Regions from separate parts of the Paenibacillus segetis genome, predicted to be linked through region 2. Evidence: predicted binding sites of a transcription regulator. Region 2 holds the regulator's gene; each other region holds the start of a gene.

Region 1 (7,429 bases), 450 kb from region 2:
TGCGGGCGAAATGCTGGCGCGGTGAATCAGGCGGCAGTTCAGTTAGGCTGGAGTGACAGTGTCACGGATTGGAGGGAACTAATCTCTCGGGAAGACATCGATCTTATTGATATCAATGCACCTAGCAATGCGCATAAGGAAATTGCGCTGGCTGCAGCTAAGGCGGGTAAACATATTTTTTGCGAAAAGCCGCTTGCGCTAACTTTAGAGGATGCTCGGGAAATGCTACATGCTGCTGAAGAAGCGGGTATCGTTCATATGGTCGGATTTAACTATCGTTTTTCTCCCGCGGTAAGATTGGCGAAGAAGCTTGTGGAGAGTGGAAGATTAGGCACTATTTATCACTTTAGAGCTTGGTTCTTGCAGGATTGGATTATGGATCCCGAATTCCCATTGGTTTGGAGATTACAGAAGGAAATCGCTGGGTCAGGTTCACATGGTGATCTTGGTGCTCATCTCATTGATTTGGCTCATTTTCTAGTTGGTGATATACATGAGGTTATCGGGATGAGTGAGACCTTCATCAAGGAGCGTCCGATTGCCACGGAAATGACGGGCTTAAGCGCTAAAGGAAGTAAGGATGATCCTAAGGGTCCTGTAACTGTTGATGACGCGACGTTGTTTTTAGCCCGTTTTGAAAACGGTGCCATGGGTAGTTTTGAAGCAACGCGATTTGCCGCTGGACACCGCTCAACGAATTCTTTTGAAATTAACGGAAGTTTAGGTAGTGTGAAATTTGATTTTGAACGGATGAATGAGCTTGAAGTTTATTTAACTTCCGATCATGAGGATGTACAAGGATTTCGCCGAGTTTTGGCAACAGATCCTGCACATGACTATGCCGAAGCATGGTGGCCGCCGGGGCATACGATTGGTTTTGAGCACACGTTCATTCATGAAATGTTAGAGCTGTCATCCGCTATTGAGGAAGGGCGACAGCCAGAGCCTAATTTCCATGACGGAGTGAAATGCCAGGCCGTGCTTGAAGCCGTTGAACGCTCGATTGATGAACGCCGCTGGGTGAATATATCTGAAATGTAATGTAATAGACCACTGGGAGGAACGCAAATGATGAGAAAAGCATTGATCGTCTGGGGCGGCTGGGATGGACATGAGCCGGAGCAGGTTGCAGGCATTTTCGCAGCCATTTTACGACAGGAGCAGTTTGAAGTAGAAGTATCGAATACACTGGAAGCCTTTGCGGATGCAAAGAAGCTCATGGGATTAGATCTTATTGTCCCGGTATGGACGATGGGAGAAATCTCCCAGGAATTAGTTGATAACGTATCGGCAGCCGTGCAGAATGGAACAGGACTAGCGGGTTGCCATGGTGGAATGTGCGATTCATTCCGCAATAACGTAGACTGGCAGTTTATGACAGGAGGGCAATGGGTAGCTCATCCTGGTAACGATGGCGTTACATATACTGTAGAAATCAGACAGAGCACAAGTCCACTAGTTGAGGGGATAGAGGATTTCAGCGTTACCTCGGAGCAATATTACCTGCATGTCGATCCCGCTGTAGAGGTGCTGGCAACAACCCGTTTTCCTGTAGTGGATGGACCTCACGCGCTGAACAAAGCAGTGGATATGCCCGTAGTTTGGAGTAAACGTTGGGGGATAGGGCGTGTATATTATAACTCTCTAGGCCATCATGCGGACATCGTTGAAATGCCCCAAGTACAAGAGCTGATGCGAAGAGGATTATTGTGGGCAGCGGACGGTAAACGAATTGCCTTGTCTGCAGAACAAGAAGTCCCTACACTTCGAAATAGCTATAGCGGCATGGGAGATAGTCAATAAAACCTCTTGGGAGAGATCATTCATGAATAAAGTAAAGGTCGGCATTATCGGGTGCGGAAAAATTAGCGGTATTTATATGGAAAATTGTCAAAAGTTCGAGATACTGGACCTTGTTGCTTGCGCTGATATGGATCTGAAGAGAGCTCAGGAGCAGGCGGATAAATATAATATTCCTCACGTCTATACTACCGAGGAATTGCTTAATGATCCTGCGATTGAATTGGTTATTAATTTAACGATTCCGGCAGCACATGCAGAGGTCAGCTTGAAGGCGCTTGAGGCTGGAAAACATGTATACGTAGAAAAACCACTGGCTGTTACAACAGAGGATGGTCGCAAAATGCTGGAGAGCGCAGACTCCAAAGGACTATTGGTCGGAAGTGCACCGGAAACTTTCTTTGGAGCGGGAATCCAAACGGCGCTTCAACTGATAGAAGACGGAAAGATTGGCCGTCCTGTAGCAGCAACCTCATTTATGATGTCTCGGGGGCATGAGCATTGGCATCCAGATCCTGAATTTTACTACGCTGCCGGAGGGGGGCCGATGTTTGATATGGGGCCCTATTACTTAACAGCGCTAGTGCAACTACTGGGTCCGATTCGTACGATATCGGGAATGACTAGTAAGGCACTTCAGGAGCGGACCATCACAAGTGAGAAGAAAGCAGGACAAAAGATTCCGGTAGACATCCCGACTCATGTCGCGGGAACAATACAATTCCAGGATGGAGCTATTGCCACATTGATTACCAGTTTTGATATTTTTGGAGGTAGCGATCTTCCTCCTATCGAAATATACGGTACCGAAGGGACGATACAAGTACCTGATCCGAACACGTTTGGTGGCCCGGTCAAGATCCGCCGGAAAGGTGAAAGCGAATGGACGGAGCAACCTCTGCTACCAGGATACGATGAGAATACACGTGGTATTGGACCAGCGGATATGGCGTATGCGATTGTTACGGGAAGGCAGCATCGTGCCAGCGGCCAGCTTGCTTATCATGTGCTTGAGGCGATGTGGGCTTTCCATGATTCGTCTGATTCCCGTAGCCATTACGAGATGAAGAGTACGTGCAGCCGTCCTCTAGCGTTGCCATTGGGACTTGCGCCATATACCTTAGATTAAAGTTTAAATGATTAAATAAGCTTTTGCTGAGCTCTGGTCTATCGGCTAGAGTTCTTTTTTGTCGTTAGTTATAGGATGCTTCCTTATCTTATTTTATCTTATTTTATTTTTTTTCTTTGGAATATTCTTTGAGCTGCGCGGTTAACCCAGAGATATACTTTGTCAATTGTACGCTTATCTCTGCTCGCATAATATCACGAGTCATACCAAACTGTTCCTCATATCCCCGGCAATAATAACGATGATAGATAACCATCTCGGATTGCTCTTCCGTCAAAAGTTTGATATTCCGCCGTTTAAGCTCACGTCGTAGTCTGTATAAATCGTTTACGATCTGATCTAGGATCTTTTGGCCAGCCATCAGATACAAGCGCTTTAGAATATTAGTTGAGTATTCAATGTCAGCCAGGCTCTTCTGAACCATCTTTTCCATGTACGGTAGTAAAATATAGTCACGGATCATCGTCCGTTCTTCGGTAGTAATGATCTTATTCTCATGAGACTGTTGTCGTTGTTCATATCCCTCAACATGCTCTGTCAATAACATTTTAGATTTCCATCGTTCGTTATCGTCAAGCTTACTCATTTATAATGCCCTCCAATTTGTTCGGCTCTTTCTCGTGCCACACCGGCTTCCATTAGAGAAGAGGCGCGCACAATAGCATCGCTTCCGTATCGATTTTTGATTCCATCGATCGTTCGTTCTTTACGATAAGCCAGCGATCGATCTTCAAAAAGGGTAAGTTGGATCGTGCTATCGTCCGTCAGTTGAGACAAGGAAATACTTAGGTTGCTGAGAGGTAATCCACTCCAGTGTTCTATGAATAGCTTATGTGCAGCAGCAGCAACTTCATGGGTTAGGGAAGTCGGTTGTGGTAGTGTTGTTTGTCGACTAAACCAAGTGGAGCGTTTACCATCCGTTTCCGCAGCGGAGACGGAAACAACTGAGCCCATATAATGATGCCGCCTGGTGCGTCGGCAGACCTCTATGACTAGCTCGAGTAAGACGATTTCAATGTCTTTGAGCTGGGTATATAGACTCCAGCGAAGCGCTTTGCCATGACTGACTGATTTTAATTGATGGCGTATTCCAGATACAACGGGACTTGGATCGATACCCCTTGCAACCTGCCAGTAATATTCCGCCTGGATATCGCTTTGTTTGCCCATTTCACGCCGCATTCGTTGCTTAAATTCAGCAAGTTCCATACATGCAATATCACCGATACAGGATAGACCCATTCGGGTAAAATGACGGGTCATCGCGGATGCTACCATGAACATATGATGCACGGGAAGCTTCCATAGGGTGGATTCTAATTTATCAAATGAGAGTTCAAATATTCCTTCCGGCATCTTTTTGGCATAATTATCGGTCGCCATTTTGGCGAGAACTTTCGTGGGCCCGATGCCAACCCTCGTCCAGACACCCGTTGATAGAAGCACATGGTTTTGAATCGTTTTGGCTAGTTCATGAGGAGATCCGAAATAGGTGGACGAGCCCGTAACATCCAAGAATTGCTCGTCGATACTGTAAGGCTCCACAAGATCTGTATAGGATTCGAAGATTTGCGTGATGAATAGCGAGATTTGAATATAGGTCCGCATTCTGGGACGGATGACAATCAATTCTGGACATTTAGCTAATGCCTCTCCGACTCGTGACGCCGTAGTTACACCGTAAGATTTAGCGATAGGACATGCCGCCAGTACAATACCGTTTAACCTTGCAGGGTCTCCGACGGCAACGGGCTTATCGCGATATTCGGGATGAGCCGCTTTTTCCACGGATGCGTAAAAGGACTGTCCGTCAATTAGAAAAATTTGTCTCGTCATGGGTTAACCCTCCGTTAAAAATGATCGTGATCATGGAACAGGGTATATTCAAGCATAAACTTTGACTCCATGACTCTTCATTTTATGAAAAATGCGAAAGTATGTTCGTATTTTATTATATACCAGATTCAGTTTAATAATACAAAGGGTAAATAATCCAGAGGTTATTTTTGAGTGTGAAGCTTGTCTTAGTTTTTTGGTATAATAAGCCTTAATAGCGATTGTCGGAATGGAGAGATAGAATGATTTTACATAAGGGAGAGATTTTATTTCATCAGGGGGATGACGGGGAGTTCTTATATCATATCAAGAGTGGGCTATTTAAAGTGACGCGTCTACATGAAAATGGGAACATGGTTTTATTCAATATTTTATACCCTGGGGAAACAGTCCCACATCATTCTCTAATTTCACCTAAGGAGACCCATGGCACGGCAATAGCACTTATACGCAGTGAAGTAGAGACGATTCCTGCCCAGGAATGGTACCGAGAGTTGCAGGAGGATCCTAAGAAACCGCTTGAAGTAGCTAAGTTGTTACAGGAAAAGGTAAGGTTCATGCAGGAACGACTGGATCATCTCACCGTGGGTACACCTGCCGAGCGGCTCAAGCTGCTGGAGAAATGGTTGACAAACCATGCGGAGGGTATCCCTCTGACTGAATATTTAACGCAGGAAGAGATAGGCCAGCTGATTGGTGTTAGGCGGGAGACGGTTAATCGATTACTGCGTGGACATTAGATCATAAATTTCGCTATGTAAAATATTAAAAAGGCAACGATCTCTTATAGAGATCGTTGCCTTTTGGCGTAGGAGGATGAAAACTATCGATGTGCTTATTCTGATGCTGTGTTCTCTAGGGTATCCGCCGGACCAAAAAATTCGAAATGAATACGTTCTTCGGGTACACCCCATTCTCGAAGTGCCTGGTTGATCGCTCGCATGAACGGTACAGGCCCGCAGAAGTAGAAATCCGCTTGGGGATCAACGATGGTTTGTAACCATGGAAGGTCAATATATCCGCTTTTATCACAGCTTTCATCCATTTCAGGTGATTCATAGACGAGGTAGGACTGAAGATTTGAATACTGGTTAGTGAGTTCAATGATATGTTCCTTCATCGCATGCTGGCTTCCATTACGTGCAGCATGGATATAGGTGACTTTCCGCTCCGGAGTATTCTGTACAATCGTTTCTAACATACTGACCATTGGAGTGAGTCCGACACCGCCACTTAGCAAGACAACTGGAGTTTGTTTCGACTGGTCTAAAGTAAAATCTCCAGCTGGTGCAGTGAGCTCTAGAATATCTCCTTCTCCGATTTCATTATGCAGATAAGAGGACACGATACCCGCAGGTTGGTTCAAGATGGCATCTTCTCTCTTAACGGAAATCCGATAATAAGCATGGCCAGGAGCAGTAGACAGACTGTAATGACGAAGATGGGTGAACTCCTGATTCTCGGGTTTGACGCGAATTGTAATATATTGTCCTGGCTGATAGGAAGCAATTTCGTTACCGTCTTCTGGTTTCAAATAGAAGGAGGTAATAACCTCGCTTTCCTTCACCTTACGATCAACTACGAAACGACGAAAACCGTCCCATCCGCCTTTTTGCTGTGCGGCTTCATTATACATTTGCGCTTCAACGCTAATGAACACATCGGCGATGATACCGTAAGCTTGACCCCATGCTTCCAAGATATCGTCCGTCGCAGCATCACCAAGTACGGTCTTGATCGCAGCTAGCAGGTTTTCTCCTACGATGGGGTAATGCTCTGGCCGAATACCTAGAGCCCGATGCTTTTGAGCGATCCCTTTGACAACAGGGAGAATTTCCTCAAGACGATCAATGTGTACAGCGGCAGCATAGACAGCATTGGCTAACGCTGTAGGTTGTTTACCTTGACGTTGGTTAGCATGATTAAATATGTTGAGGAGTTCGGGATGATTTTTAAACATAGCTTGATAGAATGTTGTTGTAATGGTTTGTCCATGAATTTCAAGTACCGGGACGGTGGATTTAATAATTTCAATCATTTTTGAGTCGAGCATGTAAGAACCTTCTTCCTAAAGAGTTAATCAAATACCTCATCAGTATAGGCAGCAGAAAAAAACGGGAATGTGATTTTGGTCACATAAATATTTTCTAAAATATGAACTCTGAAAATCGTGCAATGAAATTTATCACAAATCAAGGATGTAAATAAAAAGTTTATTTTCATACTGTTTAGTCATTAACGAGTCTGTGTTATAATAATTATAAATAAATAAACATGAAAGGATCAGGATACCATGAGTTCCCGAAGGACGAATCCCCAAAGGACGATTTGGAAACGTTGTGATCTCTCTTATACTTAGCTTCTTTCGTGGCGTGTCGGTTTATGGCCAACAACCCTACGAAAGAAGAGTGTGACAATGCGAAGGATAGAGTCCTCAAGGACCTTCTTCGTAGGGAGTTGCCGTAAGGTCAACAAAACTACGATTAGAGGGATTCCGGATGAGGAAAGCGCACAAATGGCAAATTGAAGGTTCACAGTTATTAATGATGTTGCTTGGGTCTTTTTTATTAGCTTTTACTTATTATCATATTAATTTTCAAAATGGGCTGTCGGAAGGCGGTTTTGTGGGGCTTGCGCTCCTAGGTAAATACTTATTTGATTTGC
Region 2 (7,429 bases):
TCAAAGCAGCAGACCAAATTCAAACTTTCAAATTGGTAGTTAAGACACTCGCTCGGAGCCACGGTTTGCACGCTACATTCATGGCAAAACCATTGTTTGGTGTTAACGGTTCGGGCATGCACTGTAACCAATCGCTATTCAAAGGGAAAGAGAATATATTCTATGATGAGAGCGATAATTTGGGTCTAAGTGAAGAAGCACGTCATTATATGGCCGGTATTATGAAACATGCACGTGCATTTGCTGCAATCACGAACCCTACAGTTAACTCATATAAACGTCTGGTTCCTGGATATGAAGCTCCTTGTTACGTTGCATGGTCTTCTAGTAACCGTAGCCCAATGATTCGTATCCCAGCATCCCGTGGTCTTAGTACTCGTGTAGAAGTTCGTAACCCGGATCCAGCTGCTAACCCATATCTAGCTTTGGCTGTAATGCTGAAAGCGGGTCTTGATGGAATTAAGAATAAATTGCCGCTCGTTGAGCCAATTGACCGTAATATCTATGTAATGTCCGAAGAAGAACGGGTTGAGGAAGGAATTCCTAGCTTGCCATCGGATTTGAAAGAAGCACTGAACGAATTGCTTCGTAGTGAGATTATTTGTGAAGCACTAGGCGATCACGCCCTCACTCACTTCTATGAATTGAAAGAAATCGAATGGGATATGTTCCGCACGCAAGTTCACGCTTGGGAACGTGACCAATACATGACGTTGTACTAGAAAAAGGAGCCATCCCCTAGCGCATTTGCGCTGGGGGATTTTTTTATGGCTAGGTTAAGACCTCCTTATAAGCCGAATTATTAAAACGGATTTGAGGATTAATTTGGCATGATAGATTGATTAGGCATGAAGGATTGATTAGGCATAAAGGATTGGTTAGGCGTGAACGATTGGTTTGATACAAAAGCTTGATTTGGTGTAAAAGGTTGATTCGGAGTAACGGCAGCAACTTTAGCGACATGAGGATGGCCCATAGATGCGCATGAAACGATCACTAACAAAATAAACAAAACAAGGATAATACCTGTACTTGTATGATTGAATTCTGACATAAATTGATCTACCTCCACATTTTTAATTGACTCGATTCACAGTATGCTTATTTAGACTAACGTGTATAGACAATTGACTAAGTAAATTTAGAAATGGGCTTCTATAAAACGATCATAGTATCATCTATCCCTATCTTCCTTATCAATCTCTTAAATTATGCTATTCTACTACGTCATTATTCGATGTATTCATAGATATGAAGCATAGAATAAACTATGAAAGGGCAAGGGGGGTGAATCACAATGGCGATTCTATTACCGCAACAATTTTTCAATATCGGACCCAATGTTGATAAATCCTACTATGAAGATCTAAGAGGAGGCGCGAATGCTACTGTAACAGTGAATAATCTTGGTCTATATCCGATTGATCTCGTCATCACTCGTGTTAACGCACCTGTAATCACTTATGCAATCCCAGCGGGTACCAGCCTCACGTTGGCTGTTGATCTACTGCTGGTTGCAGCCCTGCTGACTGGCGCTGGTGCAACATTTGGCGACATTCAAATTGCTACTTCTGATTTTTATTCTGTAAAAGCTTCAAACAGGTACCTCTACCTTCATCCTTTTTGATGGTAGAGGTATTTTTGTTACGTAGCACTTCTGAAAACTCACTGTTACAATAGATTTAAGTCATATAAGAGAGTGGGTTGTTAAGATGAAGATAGATTTAACTGGAAAAATCGCACTTGTGACTGGAGGGACTGGGGAGCTGGGGCGCGTTATGGTACGAACTCTAGCAAATTGTGGGGCTAAAGTGGCTATCCATTATTTAAGTAATAGAACCAAGGCCGAGGAACTGCTTGAAGAAATTCAGGATGATGGTGGGACGGCAATCATTGTACAAGGTGATATTACGAAAGAAGCTTCAATTCTAAATATGAAACAACAAATCGACGCAGAACTTGGTGAAGTTGATATTGTCGTAGCTAATGCAGTTGTCCAATATACTTGGACAAGCATTCTTGAACAATCACCGAAAGACTATCAAAGTCAATTTGATTCTTGTGTTATGCAAAGCGTGTATTTGGCGAAAGCTTTCATTCCTGCGATGCAGGCAAAGCGGTCAGGGCGGTTCATCGGGATTAATACGGAGTGTTCAATGCAAAATTTCCCCAATCAATCAGCTTATGTAGCTGGAAAAAGAGGAATGGATGGTGTTTATCGCGTGCTTGCGAAAGAGGTTGGTGAATTCCAGATTACAGTGAACCAAGTAGCCCCGGGATGGACGATCAGTGAGAAGGATCGTGGTGATGACGCAGGTTCAGATGAAGCTTATCTTCAAGGAGTTCCTTTGAAACGTAGGGGAGTGGATCAGGAGATCGCTAATGCTGTTGCGTTCCTTGCCTCTGATTTAGCTAGCTTTATTACCGGAGCCTTTATACCTGTGACTGGTGGGAATGTAATGCCAGCAATCTAGAAATAGGATTTGGGCGTGATTATAGTTTGAAAGTATGGAGACGAGATGCGGAACAATAGATCTTAATTACTGAGACAAGAATTTGAAACACAAAGACAACAAACAGCAAGCCTCCATGGATCATGGCGACTTGCTGTTATTTGTTCGTTATGATCTTTAAAGAGATAAGGAACCTCATCTATATTAGTGGAAATCGCGGAACAGACCAACGACTTTACCGAGAATACTAACATGCTTCAAACGAATTGGCTCCATGGTTGCGTTCTCTGGTTGTAATCGAATATGGTCTTTCTCCTTATAGAATGTCTTAACTGTAGCCTCGTCTTCTTCTGTCATCGCAACAACAATATCTCCATTGTTAGCCGTCTGTTGCTGTCTAACGATCACATAGTCTCCATTATGGATACCCGCTTCAATCATACTATCTCCCATGACAGAGAGCATGAAAACTTCACCATCACCAGCATAGTGTTGAGGAAGTGGGAAATAATCCTCGATGTTCTCAGTAGCAGTGATCGGTACACCGGCAGTTACTTTACCAATCACGGGTACTCTAGCTACGGAATGGGCGAATAGCCCGAGATGATCTGAATCCTCTTGTCCCAGCAGCTCTATAGCCCGTGGCTTAGTAGGGTCGCGGCGAATAAGCCCCTTTTTCTCCAGCCTGTCCAGGTGACCATGCACCGTAGAACTGGAAGCAAGACCAACAGCTTCGCCGATTTCTCTAACAGAAGGAGGATAACCCTTCATGCGGACTTCGTTGCGTATAAATTCAAGAATTGCTTGCTGACGGCTGGATACCTTCGACATAACATATCAACCCCATCTAGTAACGTTTGGAAAAATTATAACATAGAACTACCGTTCGTACAAACGTAAGTTCTAAATCTATCATTTATCTATTAAATTGGTTGAAAAAGAATATTTTTATTCATGGGAACAATTGTTCTAAAAAAGTATTGAATCAAACAAACGTTCGTGTTATAGTTTATTCATAAACAAGAACACACGTTTGGAGTGGTGGAAAATGTTAAAATACAGTTCATATCAAAGTATTCATAATAAGCCTTCTTTGGAGAAAACTATGCTTAGTGGAATTCAATCAAGAGGGATACATAAAGGTTTGAGCAGAATTATGATAGTGATTCTCTTGTTGACGATAACTTGTACGGGAATGGTGACAGCATTTGCTGCTTCTTCTGAAGGAGATCACGACGTGGTCTTGGAGAAGGTCATTGTGCAGCCGGGGGATACATTATGGCAGATTGCAACGGCTCACAAACCAAGAGGTAAGGATACACGTATCTATATCGAACATATCAAGGATTACAACGGACTGACAGCAAGTGCAATTCGATCAGGCGATGTTCTAATTCTTCCACCTAAATAAAAGGAATAATTCAGTATATTAACAATCCGTTTATGAAGATTTCTTGCTTACGTTTTATTTGTTAGAATAATTGTAAGAGCTTGTTTTGGTGACGATAACGACAGTGATGTCGTATCACCTTGACAAGCTCTTTTACTCATGTCAAAGTAAGAAATGAATGCCTTACACGAACGCAGTTGTAAGCTTGTTTAAAGTAGCTTATTGAACTACCGTGAAACGCACAGAAAATCATAGCAGGAGGGAATTATGGACATAGATGCTTTGGTGCAGCGAATTAATGAATTAGCCCGTAAGAATAAAGAATCAGGGCTAACAGAAGAAGAAAAGCTGGAAAGAGCTCAGCTTCGTGAAGTGTATTTGAATAACATTAGAAGTAACTTTCGCCAACAACTCGAGTCAATCGAAGTGGTGGATGAATAAAGGACCTGCCGAAAGGCTTGGCCCTACATATGCTAGTGGTGATGCTTCATCAAACTTTAGGAGGAACATGTATGGGTTCATTTGACAGAAAAGTAGAGCGGAACATGGTGAAGTTGAAGAAAAAGGGGAAAAATCCTGTTATAAAAGCAACTGCATCGGGTAAAGGCTCTAGTCCAACTTTTGGTGCAAAAGGTGACGGTGATATTTTTAAAGGCAGAAAGATCATATTACCAGGTGCTTTGAGTTTGATAGCGATTCTGTATGCTGCCCTTGGGTTAATGGGACCTGCGACTGGAGAGAATCAGACTCTATTTTGGGTCACAATTGGGCTGTATTTACTCTTAGCTGTGGTGATTTTCCTTAGAAAGCCGTATTTACGCGTTGACAAGAATCGATTGTACACTTCCAAGTTTAATCGAGATAAATACCTCGATGCTAGTAACGTTAGCAAGATCATTCATAACAAAAGTAAAATTGTAATTGTTCCAAAAGGAAAAGAATCAAAGTGGGTGTTCTATCGGTTCCGGAACTTTTTTGATACAGAAGCTATGGCACTTCGTCTTGGGGAATTTGCACACACAAATCACATTACTATAGAAAAGCAATAAGGTGATATAAAATCACTTAAACAGACCTTGGTAACTAAGGGAGAGAGAGGACGTCTACGATGACTATTAAAGCGGTATGTTTTGATTTGGATGATACGTTGCTCTGGGATGATCGAAGTGTTAGGGAGGCATTTGAAGCAACTTGTAAGAGGGCGCAAGAAGTAAAAGGTGTTGATCCAGTCGAACTTCAAGAACAGGTGCGTAAAGAAGCTAGGTCGCTCTATGAATCCTACGAAACTATTTCTTTCACGAAAATGATTGGGATTAATCCTTTTGAGGGACTTTGGGCTAATTTCTCTGCTGGTGAGCAACCTGAATTTCGTAAATTAGAGCAATTAGCTCCTGCATACCGTAAAGAGTCATGGCGGCGTGGACTTCTAGCTGTTGGTGTTGATGATGAAGCCTTAGCTGCTGAACTTGCAGAACAATTTGGACAAGAGAGACGGTCCCGTCCTCATGTGTATGAAGAAACATTTAATATACTTAATGAATTAAAAGGGAATTACAAACTCCTCCTTCTGACCAACGGATGTCCTGCTTTACAACAGGAAAAGCTTGATGGAGTTCCGGAGTTAGCTTCTTATTTTGACGAGGTGATTATTTCTGGTACGTTTGGTAAGGGCAAACCGGATCCATCGATATTCCACCACGCATTGGAACAACTTGGAATCAAGCCAGAAGAAGGTATTATGGTAGGGGACAAGCTAACAACTGATATTCGTGGATCACTCAGTGTGGGAATGACTGCAGTATGGGTGAATAGAGATGGTAGAACGCGTTCGGACGAAATTGTTCCTGATTTTGAAATTAAACACTTGTCCGAGCTTCATGACATTATTGCTAAGAAATCATAATTCACTATATTAAATCATGTTACAAATATTGTTTTGATGAAAGGGGGCATCTACGTTGAGAATTAAGCTCTCGAGTATACTTACACTGGTGATAATATTGATGATTATTGGTGGGTGTAGTAAAGAAAATCATAGTATGCATTCAGATGAAGGAGCATTAGAACCAATTCAAGTGAACCTTCAGATCACTCCAAATGAACCTAGTGCTGGAGAGCCTGTCACGTTTGAAGCCAAGGTAACCTATGGTGGCGAAAATGTTGATGATGCGAAAGAGGTCATATTTGAGTTCTGGAAAGAAGGCAACGATGACGCGAAGCATACCAAGGTTACTGTAACGAGTGAAGGACAAGGACTTTATAAGCATGGTGAAACGTTCCTCGAACCTGGTATCTATTATGTTATTTCTCACGTAACTGCCCACGACCAACATTCTATGCCTATGGTTAAGTTTACGGTGAAATAGGCGTCAGAATTGTAGTCAACACAATGAATAAGAGCTGCTTCCCATTTCTATTACGAATGGAGAGCAGCTCTTTTCGTTATCATATTAACCTTAGATTGATTCGGAAAATTCCGAACCTTTTCTTCTCTAGATGAAATTTCGTTCGTGTTTATTATTCTCATATAAACCATGGGATTTCTCTGTGTTCAAATGCTATATTAGAATTAGATCCGATCTGCTCCCTGTTGTCGGGCACATTTCTAAAATTGCTTGAACCCTAGTCTGCGCTGAGATTCCAAGAAAAATGAATTGTTATTTTCCCTTTTCTAAAATGCTTCATTCTGATAAACTATAAGTTAATGTTTTACGGGAGGGATTAGATCATGAGTAAACCTAGCTTGGAATCCAGAATGAAAGAACGAATATTGATCCTTGATGGCGCAATGGGAACCATGATCCAACAAGTGGACTTAACACCGGCTGATTTTGGCGGTGAAGAGTTAGATGGTTGTAATGAAATGTTAGTGCTTACCCGTCCGGATGTTATTCAGGATATTCACGAGAAATACCTGGAGGCGGGGGCTGACTTAATTGAAACGAACACGTTTGGCGCAACCTCAGTTGTGCTAGCAGAATACGATATACAGGATAAAGCGCGTGAAATCAATCTTGCTGCCGCTAAGCTTGCAATCGCAGCTGTCGAGAAATACAGCACAGCAGATCACCCAAGATATGTAGTGGGTGCACTTGGTCCAACAACCAAAACACTCTCTGTTACTGGCGGGGTCACTTTTGATGAATTGGTTGATAGCTATCAGGAACAAGTAGAGGCATTAATCGAAGCGGGTGTAGATGTTCTATTACTGGAGACCTCACAGGACACTTTGAATGTAAAGGCAGGAAGTATTGGGATTTCCAGGGCATTTAAAGTAACGGGGAAACAATTGCCACTAATGATCTCAGGAACAATCGAACCGATGGGGACCACATTAGCAGGTCAGAATATCGAAGCATTCTATATTTCGTTAGAACATCTGAAGCCGATCTCATTTGGATTGAACTGTGCTACAGGACCAGAATTCATGAGAGATCATATTCGAACTTTGTCTGAGATGGCCAAGACTGGAGTTAGCTGTTATCCCAATGCAGGGCTTCCTGACGAGAACGGGAACTATCATGAATCCCCAGATTCATTAGCGCAAAAACTATCCGCATTCGCGGAGCAGGGCTGGCTTAACATT
Region 3 (7,429 bases), 800 kb from region 2:
CGCTGGGTGAATCCGTCCGTCTGCAACTAATTTCTCCAAGGCAGTACGAGCAATTTCACGACGAATAGGGTCAAATCCCGACAAAATAACCGCTTCCGGTGTATCGTCGATAATAAGATCAATACCGGTTAACGTCTCAAGAGCCCGTATATTACGTCCCTCACGTCCGATAATCCGTCCCTTCATCTCTTCGTTAGGCAACGTTACCACTGACACCGTAGTCTCAGCTACATGATCCGCTGCACAGCGTTGGATGGCAAGTGTAATGATCTCACGAGATTTCTTGTCCGCTTCTTCTTTCGCTTGCTGCTCAATATCTTTGATCAATTGCGCCGATTCATGGCGAACTTCTTGCTCCACATTGTTAAGAATAATGGTACGAGCATCTTCCATGCTTAAATTCGAAATGCGTTCCAGTTCCTGAACCTGGCTCTTGTAAATCAGGTCAATTTGTTGTTGTGTTTCTTCGATACGTTTCTCTTTGCCTGCCACTTGCTCTTCTTTGCGTTCAAGTGAATCTAATTTTTTATCCAGCGACTCTTCTTTTTGCAACAATCGTCTTTCCTGCCGTTGAGTTTCATTTCGACGTTCACGAATGTCCTTATCAGCTTCAGTTCTGAGCCTATGAATCTCATCTTTGGCTTCTAGAACTGTTTCTTTTTTCAGTGCTTCTGCGTCTCTCTTGGCACCCTCCAAGATTTGACTGGCAGCATGTTCTGCACTGGAAATTTTAGCTTCCGCAAGAGATTTGCGAATAAAATACCCGACCACGAACCCCAAGAATAAAGCGGCTACAACGAGAACGATCCAGATTACTGTTGATGGCATCTGTTCACCCCCTCGCTGATTCCTCCAAGGTATTCCTTGGGATTGTTCCAATTTGTAATTAACTCATTCATCATCATACTAAGAATCGATTACAGGCCGATTCAGGTAGGCTGTTCATGCAAATGCACGATATTTCCGCAAAAGTACGGAAGTCAGACCTTCATGATAGGCGAACAGAATCTCTATAGAGCCATAATTTTGGAAGGAAAAAAGACTCCATTAAATATAGATTCATACTCATTTTATTATTTGACGAAAGAAGTTGTCAAGCAAATGACAAGATAAGTCGTCTTTTGGTCCTATAAGTCTTCCCAGTCTTCTAATCCATCTACTCCATCTCTCAGACACAATTCACTAATCACCTTAGAAACTAACCCTCCAGAGTAACCGCGTCGCATTAAAAACGCTCCAGTCTTGCGTTTCCGATCTAACGTTTCTCCCTTCGTCGCTCTCCATTTCTTCGCACCCAGTTGTAATGCGCTGTCGAATTCATCCTCTTCACTCACTTCGTTAAGCGCTTCCTCTATGAGAGGCTTGGAGACGCCCTTCTGACGCAGTTCATGTCTTACCCACAGCTTGCCCTTGCCCCGATTCTTAACCCGCTGCCCGGCCCATTCTAGCGCGTAAGCGGCATCATCAATAAAGCCTTCGCTCGCAAGACGTTCAATCACTTCCTTGATCGTTTCGGGGCTCCAGCCTTTTTCAGCAAGCCGGAGCGAGATCTCATGTGCAGTACGCGGCTTTCGACTCAAATAGAGTAGAGCATCGGCATATCCTCGCTGCCGCTCATCTGCTGATACAATCTCTTCTAAATCGTTCTTGGTAAAAATAGCCCCCTGGATCATCCGGTATCTAATCATTACATCTTCATGAACATCAAGCGCATATGGACCAAAGAAGATCCGATAACGGAATTTCGGTCGTTTAAGAAGTTGAACAGAAGTAATCGTCAGATCTATGTTTTCCGGAAAAGTAGATAGTCCACTTTCTTCCTGTTTCGGATTCTCAGAACCTTGGCCCCAAGAACTTTCATCCGAGATATCAACAACCTCGTTCTCACGACCGCCTCCAGCTCTTGTTCTATCCTGTCGTCCTCGCTTCTCCCAGCTCTCATATCGATGATCCACCCCGCCCGCTCCTTTGCTTCTTAATTAATGTTGATTTATTAAAAAATATCCCCGTCTATACCAAAAACGCTCTGTCCCGGCGAACATCCGCCGGGAATCAGAGCGATCAACTACTTCCAAAATATATTAATCTTCGAGAAGCTCTTGCTCTTCCTTCAATTCCTGCTCCAGGTCCGCTTCAGAAGTCGGAGGAACCGTCGTTGTCAAATTGCTGACCTCGCGAATTTTCTGCTCAATGAGGTCCGCAATCTCTGGATGATCCTTCAAATATTGTTTCGCGTTCTCGCGTCCTTGGCCCAGCCGTTCTCCGGAATAAGAGTACCAAGCACCACTCTTATCCACGATATCATGCTCAACACCGATATCAACGATACTACCTTCTTTGGAAATACCTTCACCATACATGATGTCAACTTCAGCCTGTTTGAACGGAGGTGCTACTTTGTTCTTCACGACCTTAATCCGTGTCCGGTTACCCACCATGTCATTACCCATCTTGATCGCTTCAATACGACGTACATCAAGGCGAATCGTGGAATAGAACTTCAATGCCCGTCCACCCGGAGTTGTCTCCGGATTACCAAACATGACGCCTACCTTCTCACGCAACTGGTTAATAAAGATGGCAATCGTCTTCGACTTGCTGATAGCACCAGACAATTTACGAAGCGCTTGAGACATCAATCTTGCTTGCAGACCAACGTGGGAATCCCCCATGTCACCTTCGATCTCCGCTTTTGGTACCAAAGCTGCCACGGAGTCAATAACTATGATATCCACCGCTCCACTACGTACCAGTGCTTCGGCAATCTCCAATGCTTGTTCACCTGTGTCCGGTTGAGACAACAGCAACTCGTCGATATTTACACCTAACTTGCTAGCATAGGAAGGATCAAGCGCATGCTCTGCGTCAATGAAAGCTGCTTGTCCACCAGTCTTCTGAACTTCAGCGATGGCGTGCAGAGCCACCGTTGTCTTACCAGATGATTCCGGTCCGTACACTTCAATAATCCGACCACGGGGAAGCCCCCCTATACCTAAAGCGATATCTAATGCCAAAGATCCGCTGGGTATAACTTCCACTTGCATATGAGTGGATTCTCCCAATTTCATAATCGAACCTTTACCGAATTGTTTTTCTATTTGACGAAGCGCCATATCCAGCGCTGCACGACGATCTGACATTCAATTCACATCCTTCTCATGATTAAATCCTAGAGTAATTGTAACCTGTTTTGGAACGTTTGCCAAGCATTTTTTCGAACATACATTCGTGTATAGGTCACAACCCTCCCAAACCCTCCCTTATCTTAAGGGAGGGCCCCCAGGGTTGCACCCTCAGGTCTCCCGCTTTTACGGAACTTAGGAGTGATAGAGGCGCTCCTGCTCGCTGTACCCTACGGGGATACGCTTTACTTTGGTAGGTGGAACGCTTTTCCTGGATCACATCCCACCCAAACCCTCCCTTATCTTAAGGGAGGGCCCCTAGGGTTGCACCCTCAGGTCTCCCGCTTTTACGGAACTTGGAGTGATAGAGGCGCTCCTGCTCGCTGTACCCTACGGGGATACGCTTTACTTTGGTAGGTGGAACGCTTTTCCCCCTTCGGGTACGTCTTACTTTTGGAGCTCCTGGGCTACCAGTTGAAACATGCTGCAGGCACTACTACTGTCGAAGCACCCGAGTGACTTTGAGAGGTAGAGTCGCTTACGCCCTTCGGGCACGCTCTACTTGAGTGCTCCTGCATTGGTGCTTACTGTTACTGGTGTGCTTCTTTGCTTCTTTGCTTCTACTTTGTGCTTGGAGTCGCTAGCCCCGTAGGGGATGCGCTCACTTTAGAGCAAAGTCTTAGATTGACTGTAGTGGAGTGACTATCTAATACTGTTGTGTATAGAGTCGCTGGCCCCACAGGGGACAAGCTAATCGAATATACACTGCCTTACTAAGAGCTCCCAAGTTGGGGGAGTGAATATTGCTCTTCGGTGAATAGATAGCGAAGCGGGACGTTTGAATCTGGAGAAACGAAGTGGTCGCCTTTGTATTCGGATTATTACCTCATGGTAATTAATCTAATCGAATAATCCGAATACAACAGCGATCGAAGGATCAAACGGCATGCGTAGCGTACTTATTCACCAATTTTATTTATTCACTCCCCTCAACGACAAAATTTCATAAAAAAAAGAACCGTAGCACAACTGGGTCAGTTAGCTACGGTTCTTCCGTGACTTGATTATACATCTTAGCATGGGGGACATGCAAGATGATTAATTAGCAGCTTCGTTCGCTTTAAGTTGCTTCCATAAATGATAGAGGACGGTTTTGGCAGAACGGATTCGTATCGTATCGCGGTTCCCTTTTAGGTTCAGCTCCATCACCATGGTGTCGCCACCTCTACGGGATATAGCGATGTAGACGAGGCCAACAGGTTTACGCTCAGAATACCCCGGGCCAGCCACACCAGTAATGGATACACCAAAGTCTGTATCAACAATCATCCGCACCTGCTCAGCGAGTACCTGCGCCGTTTCAGCGCTAACAGCACCAGGCGCATCCTCACCCTCCAACATGTCATGCGGTACGTTAAGTAACTTCTCCTTCATTGCGTTGGAGTAGCATACGATTCCGCCAATGAACACGGTAGCACTGCCCGGAATCGTAGTAATTGTCTCCATCAAAAGACCGCCCGTACAACTCTCCGCTACGGCTAAAGTAAGCCCCTGCTCTGTCATCATATCTATAATGACTTTCTCGATTGGAACATCCTCATTCGCATAGAGATGCTCAGATAACCTAGAAGCGATCTCCTGCTCCATCGTTTTTAGCTTGCCTGATGCCTCACTCTCACTATCCGCCTTCGTCGAGATGCGAATCGTAACTTCGCTTTCCTTTGAATAAGGCGCAATCGTAGGATCGGTCTGATTCTCAATCAGATCCATCAATTTCGTCTCAAGCAAAGATTCACCGATGCCGGCAAATTTGAGCATTGTTGAATAAATCGGCATCTCGTTCGTCAGAACGTGCTGGAGAATCCATGGTTTCGCCTCATTCTGAAACATAGGTTTCATTTCACTAGGTGGTCCTGGTAGAACAATATAGAACTTACCATCCTCAGCGATAGCATTTCCTACGGCTAGCCCTGTCTCATTTGGCAGAGGAGTGCCACCATCAATAGCCAAAGCCTGTCGCCGATTGTTCTCTGTCATTGGAGTACCTCGGTCTTTAAAGAAACGATCCAGATTATCCATTGCCATCCGGTCGATATGTAGAGATCTTCCTAGGACAGAAGCTAGTGCTTGCTTCGTAATATCGTCTTGTGTAGGCCCAATTCCCCCAGTGAAAATCATGAGATCGGCACGGGATGAAGCGAGTCGTACCGCCTCACACAGGCGATTTATATTGTCACCTACCACGGTTTGTACATATACATCAATACCAAGCGACGCCAATTCCTGAGATAAGTATTGAGCATTGGAATTTACGATTTGACCAAGTAATAGTTCCGTACCTACTGCAATAATTTCCGCTTTCATGTCAGCCATGTCTCCTTATACGGGCTATAAGACGAAACCCACTACTTTAAAGAGATTGTTCATATCTCCCGAAATTATTGATTCCTTATGTTGTAAATTCACAAATACAAGTTATTGCTTAAGCCTTAGACAACGAAAACAGTGCTTTGTTTTTGACAAAATAGTCGATACCTGAATAAATCGTAATCAACACAGCTAGCCAGATCGCGATGTCATCAAATGGAATATTTAACCATTCGAATGGGAAGTTGTTGAGTAACAACGCTGAAATGGCGACAATCTGAGTGATCGTCTTTATTTTTCCCCACTTGCTAGCAGCGATAACAGAACCCTCTAACAATGCTACTTCACGTAAGCCAGTCACGGCAAATTCACGGCTGATAATAATGATGACCATCCATGAGTCACATTTACCCATCGCAGCAAGCGCAACTAACACAGCTGCAACTAATAGTTTATCAGCCAATGGATCAAGCAATTTGCCTAGATTAGTAACCATATTACGTTTGCGGGCAATATAACCATCAATTCCATCCGTACTTGCCGCAACAATAAACAGCAATGCACCGATCAGTTGATTGAGCGGAAGATGATAATTCCCAAATTGCAGTTCATGCGTCCACCACTCAAAATCTACGAGCAGCGCCACAAGCATAAGCGGAATCATAAAAATACGAGCAAGCGTGATTCGGTTAGGCAGATTCAGATTCACAGGATAACCTCCCCCGATAAATCATAAACATGTTTTACGAAAAAATCTCCATCATGCTTGTGAGTCAGGTTCAGTTGACTCCCTAGTCTTGCGATCATCATTTTCTCTGTCATGAGTCGTATCCCCCATCATATAAAACCGTCTAAACATTACCTCTACAAGTATAATATTTTGAAACGGGCGCTGTCAAAAAGAAAGCAAGGTCCCTCACAATGGATCTACACCGCGGGGACCAAGCCTATAACTGAACTATTTAAAATTAGTAAATTGTAAATCGACAGACAGATCAGCCTTGCGAAGTAATTGCATGATCTCCTGAAGATCATCTTTACTTTTTCCTGTAACTCGGATTGAATCACCTTGAATCTGACTTTTGACTTTTAATTTGGAATCACGAATCAGAACGTTTATCTTCTTCGCATTTTCCTGATCTATACCTGTCTTCAAATTGATCCGCTGACGTACTGAACCAAGGGAAGCTGGTTCAATCTTACCATAATCAAGATTCTTGATTGGCAAGCCCCGTTTGATCATCTTGGACTGTAATATATCGATAACAGCATTCAATTTGTATTCATCGTCAGAGGCGATAACGAGTACATCTTTTTCAATCTTAAGCTCACTCTTGCTACCTTTAAAATCAAAACGATTAGCGATCTCCCGTTCCGTCTGATCGATCGCGTTAGCAAGTTCCTGCATATCCATTTTTGAGACGATATCATATGAACTTTCTGAAGCCATACTTCACAATCCTTTCCTTATTTCCTATATCCATTAATTATATGCCGGAATGTTAGGCCCTGTCCACTTGGATTGGCAAGTACCGCTAGATAATCCCCTAGAACAACAAAACAGACGTTCAGTAGCTAAGAGCTACTATTAACGCCTGAAAATTAATATTATTTACTTTTCTGGTGATCTTCATGGCGAAACATGTTCAGAACTCCAAGCACAATATGAGCCAAACCAAATCCAAGAACGCCATATGCCCAATCACTTGGGGTTAAGTAATATCCAATAAGCGCAACGACGATACCCACACCAATAACAATCCAACTGAGTGTCATGGACAATACACCTCACTTCTAAAAATAAAAGAATAAATTTACTAGTATCTCTACCAGCAAATTTATTCTTCCCTGAAGTGTAAACCCTTATTCGACAGTACCCTCGGTATTGGTGTTCTCACCCGAATCCAGATTCAACTGGATCTTAGACGTATTTTTGCCAT

What was found. The regulator LexA, encoded in region 2, represses DNA repair genes until DNA is damaged. The targets are predictions, from matches to a motif close to CGAACATATGTTCG.
Region 1: the regulator LexA is predicted to act here: its motif matches at 4,860-4,873, upstream of IEW05_RS12880 (DNA polymerase IV).
Region 3: the regulator LexA is predicted to act here: its motif matches at 3,216-3,229, upstream of recA (recombinase RecA).

Annotation. Positions count from the first base shown of each region.
Region 1 covers NZ_BMFT01000001.1:2,744,177-2,751,605, reverse strand. The annotation lists gene IEW05_RS12900 (Gfo/Idh/MocA family protein) at 1-1,041, shown strand, start outside; gene IEW05_RS12895 (ThuA domain-containing protein) at 1,072-1,803, shown strand; gene IEW05_RS12890 (Gfo/Idh/MocA family protein) at 1,826-2,929, shown strand; gene IEW05_RS12885 (YhjD family protein) at 3,033-3,515, opposite strand; gene IEW05_RS12880 (DNA polymerase IV) at 3,512-4,765, opposite strand; gene IEW05_RS12875 (Crp/Fnr family transcriptional regulator) at 5,008-5,505, shown strand; gene hmpA (NO-inducible flavohemoprotein) at 5,601-6,818, opposite strand; gene IEW05_RS12865 (YitT family protein) at 7,264-7,429, shown strand, end outside.
Region 2 covers NZ_BMFT01000001.1:2,293,105-2,300,533, reverse strand. The annotation lists gene glnA (type I glutamate--ammonia ligase) at 1-722, shown strand, start outside; gene IEW05_RS25610 (hypothetical protein) at 821-1,054, opposite strand; gene IEW05_RS10730 (hypothetical protein) at 1,298-1,627, shown strand; gene IEW05_RS10725 (SDR family NAD(P)-dependent oxidoreductase) at 1,713-2,474, shown strand; gene lexA (transcriptional repressor LexA) at 2,658-3,284, opposite strand; gene IEW05_RS10715 (LysM peptidoglycan-binding domain-containing protein) at 3,610-3,864, shown strand; gene IEW05_RS10710 (DUF896 domain-containing protein) at 4,111-4,284, shown strand; gene IEW05_RS10705 (LPXTG cell wall anchor domain-containing protein) at 4,356-4,892, shown strand; gene IEW05_RS10700 (HAD family hydrolase) at 4,952-5,746, shown strand; gene IEW05_RS10695 (FixH family protein) at 5,802-6,209, shown strand; gene metH (methionine synthase) at 6,572-7,429, shown strand, end outside.
Region 3 covers NZ_BMFT01000001.1:1,493,773-1,501,201, reverse strand. The annotation lists gene rny (ribonuclease Y) at 1-828, opposite strand, end outside; gene IEW05_RS06895 (regulatory protein RecX) at 1,128-1,955, opposite strand; gene recA (recombinase RecA) at 2,082-3,140, opposite strand; gene IEW05_RS06885 (competence/damage-inducible protein A) at 4,221-5,486, opposite strand; gene pgsA (CDP-diacylglycerol--glycerol-3-phosphate 3-phosphatidyltransferase) at 5,605-6,192, opposite strand; gene IEW05_RS06875 (YajQ family cyclic di-GMP-binding protein) at 6,448-6,939, opposite strand; gene IEW05_RS06870 (hypothetical protein) at 7,098-7,265, opposite strand; gene IEW05_RS06865 (helix-turn-helix domain-containing protein) at 7,353-7,429, opposite strand, start outside.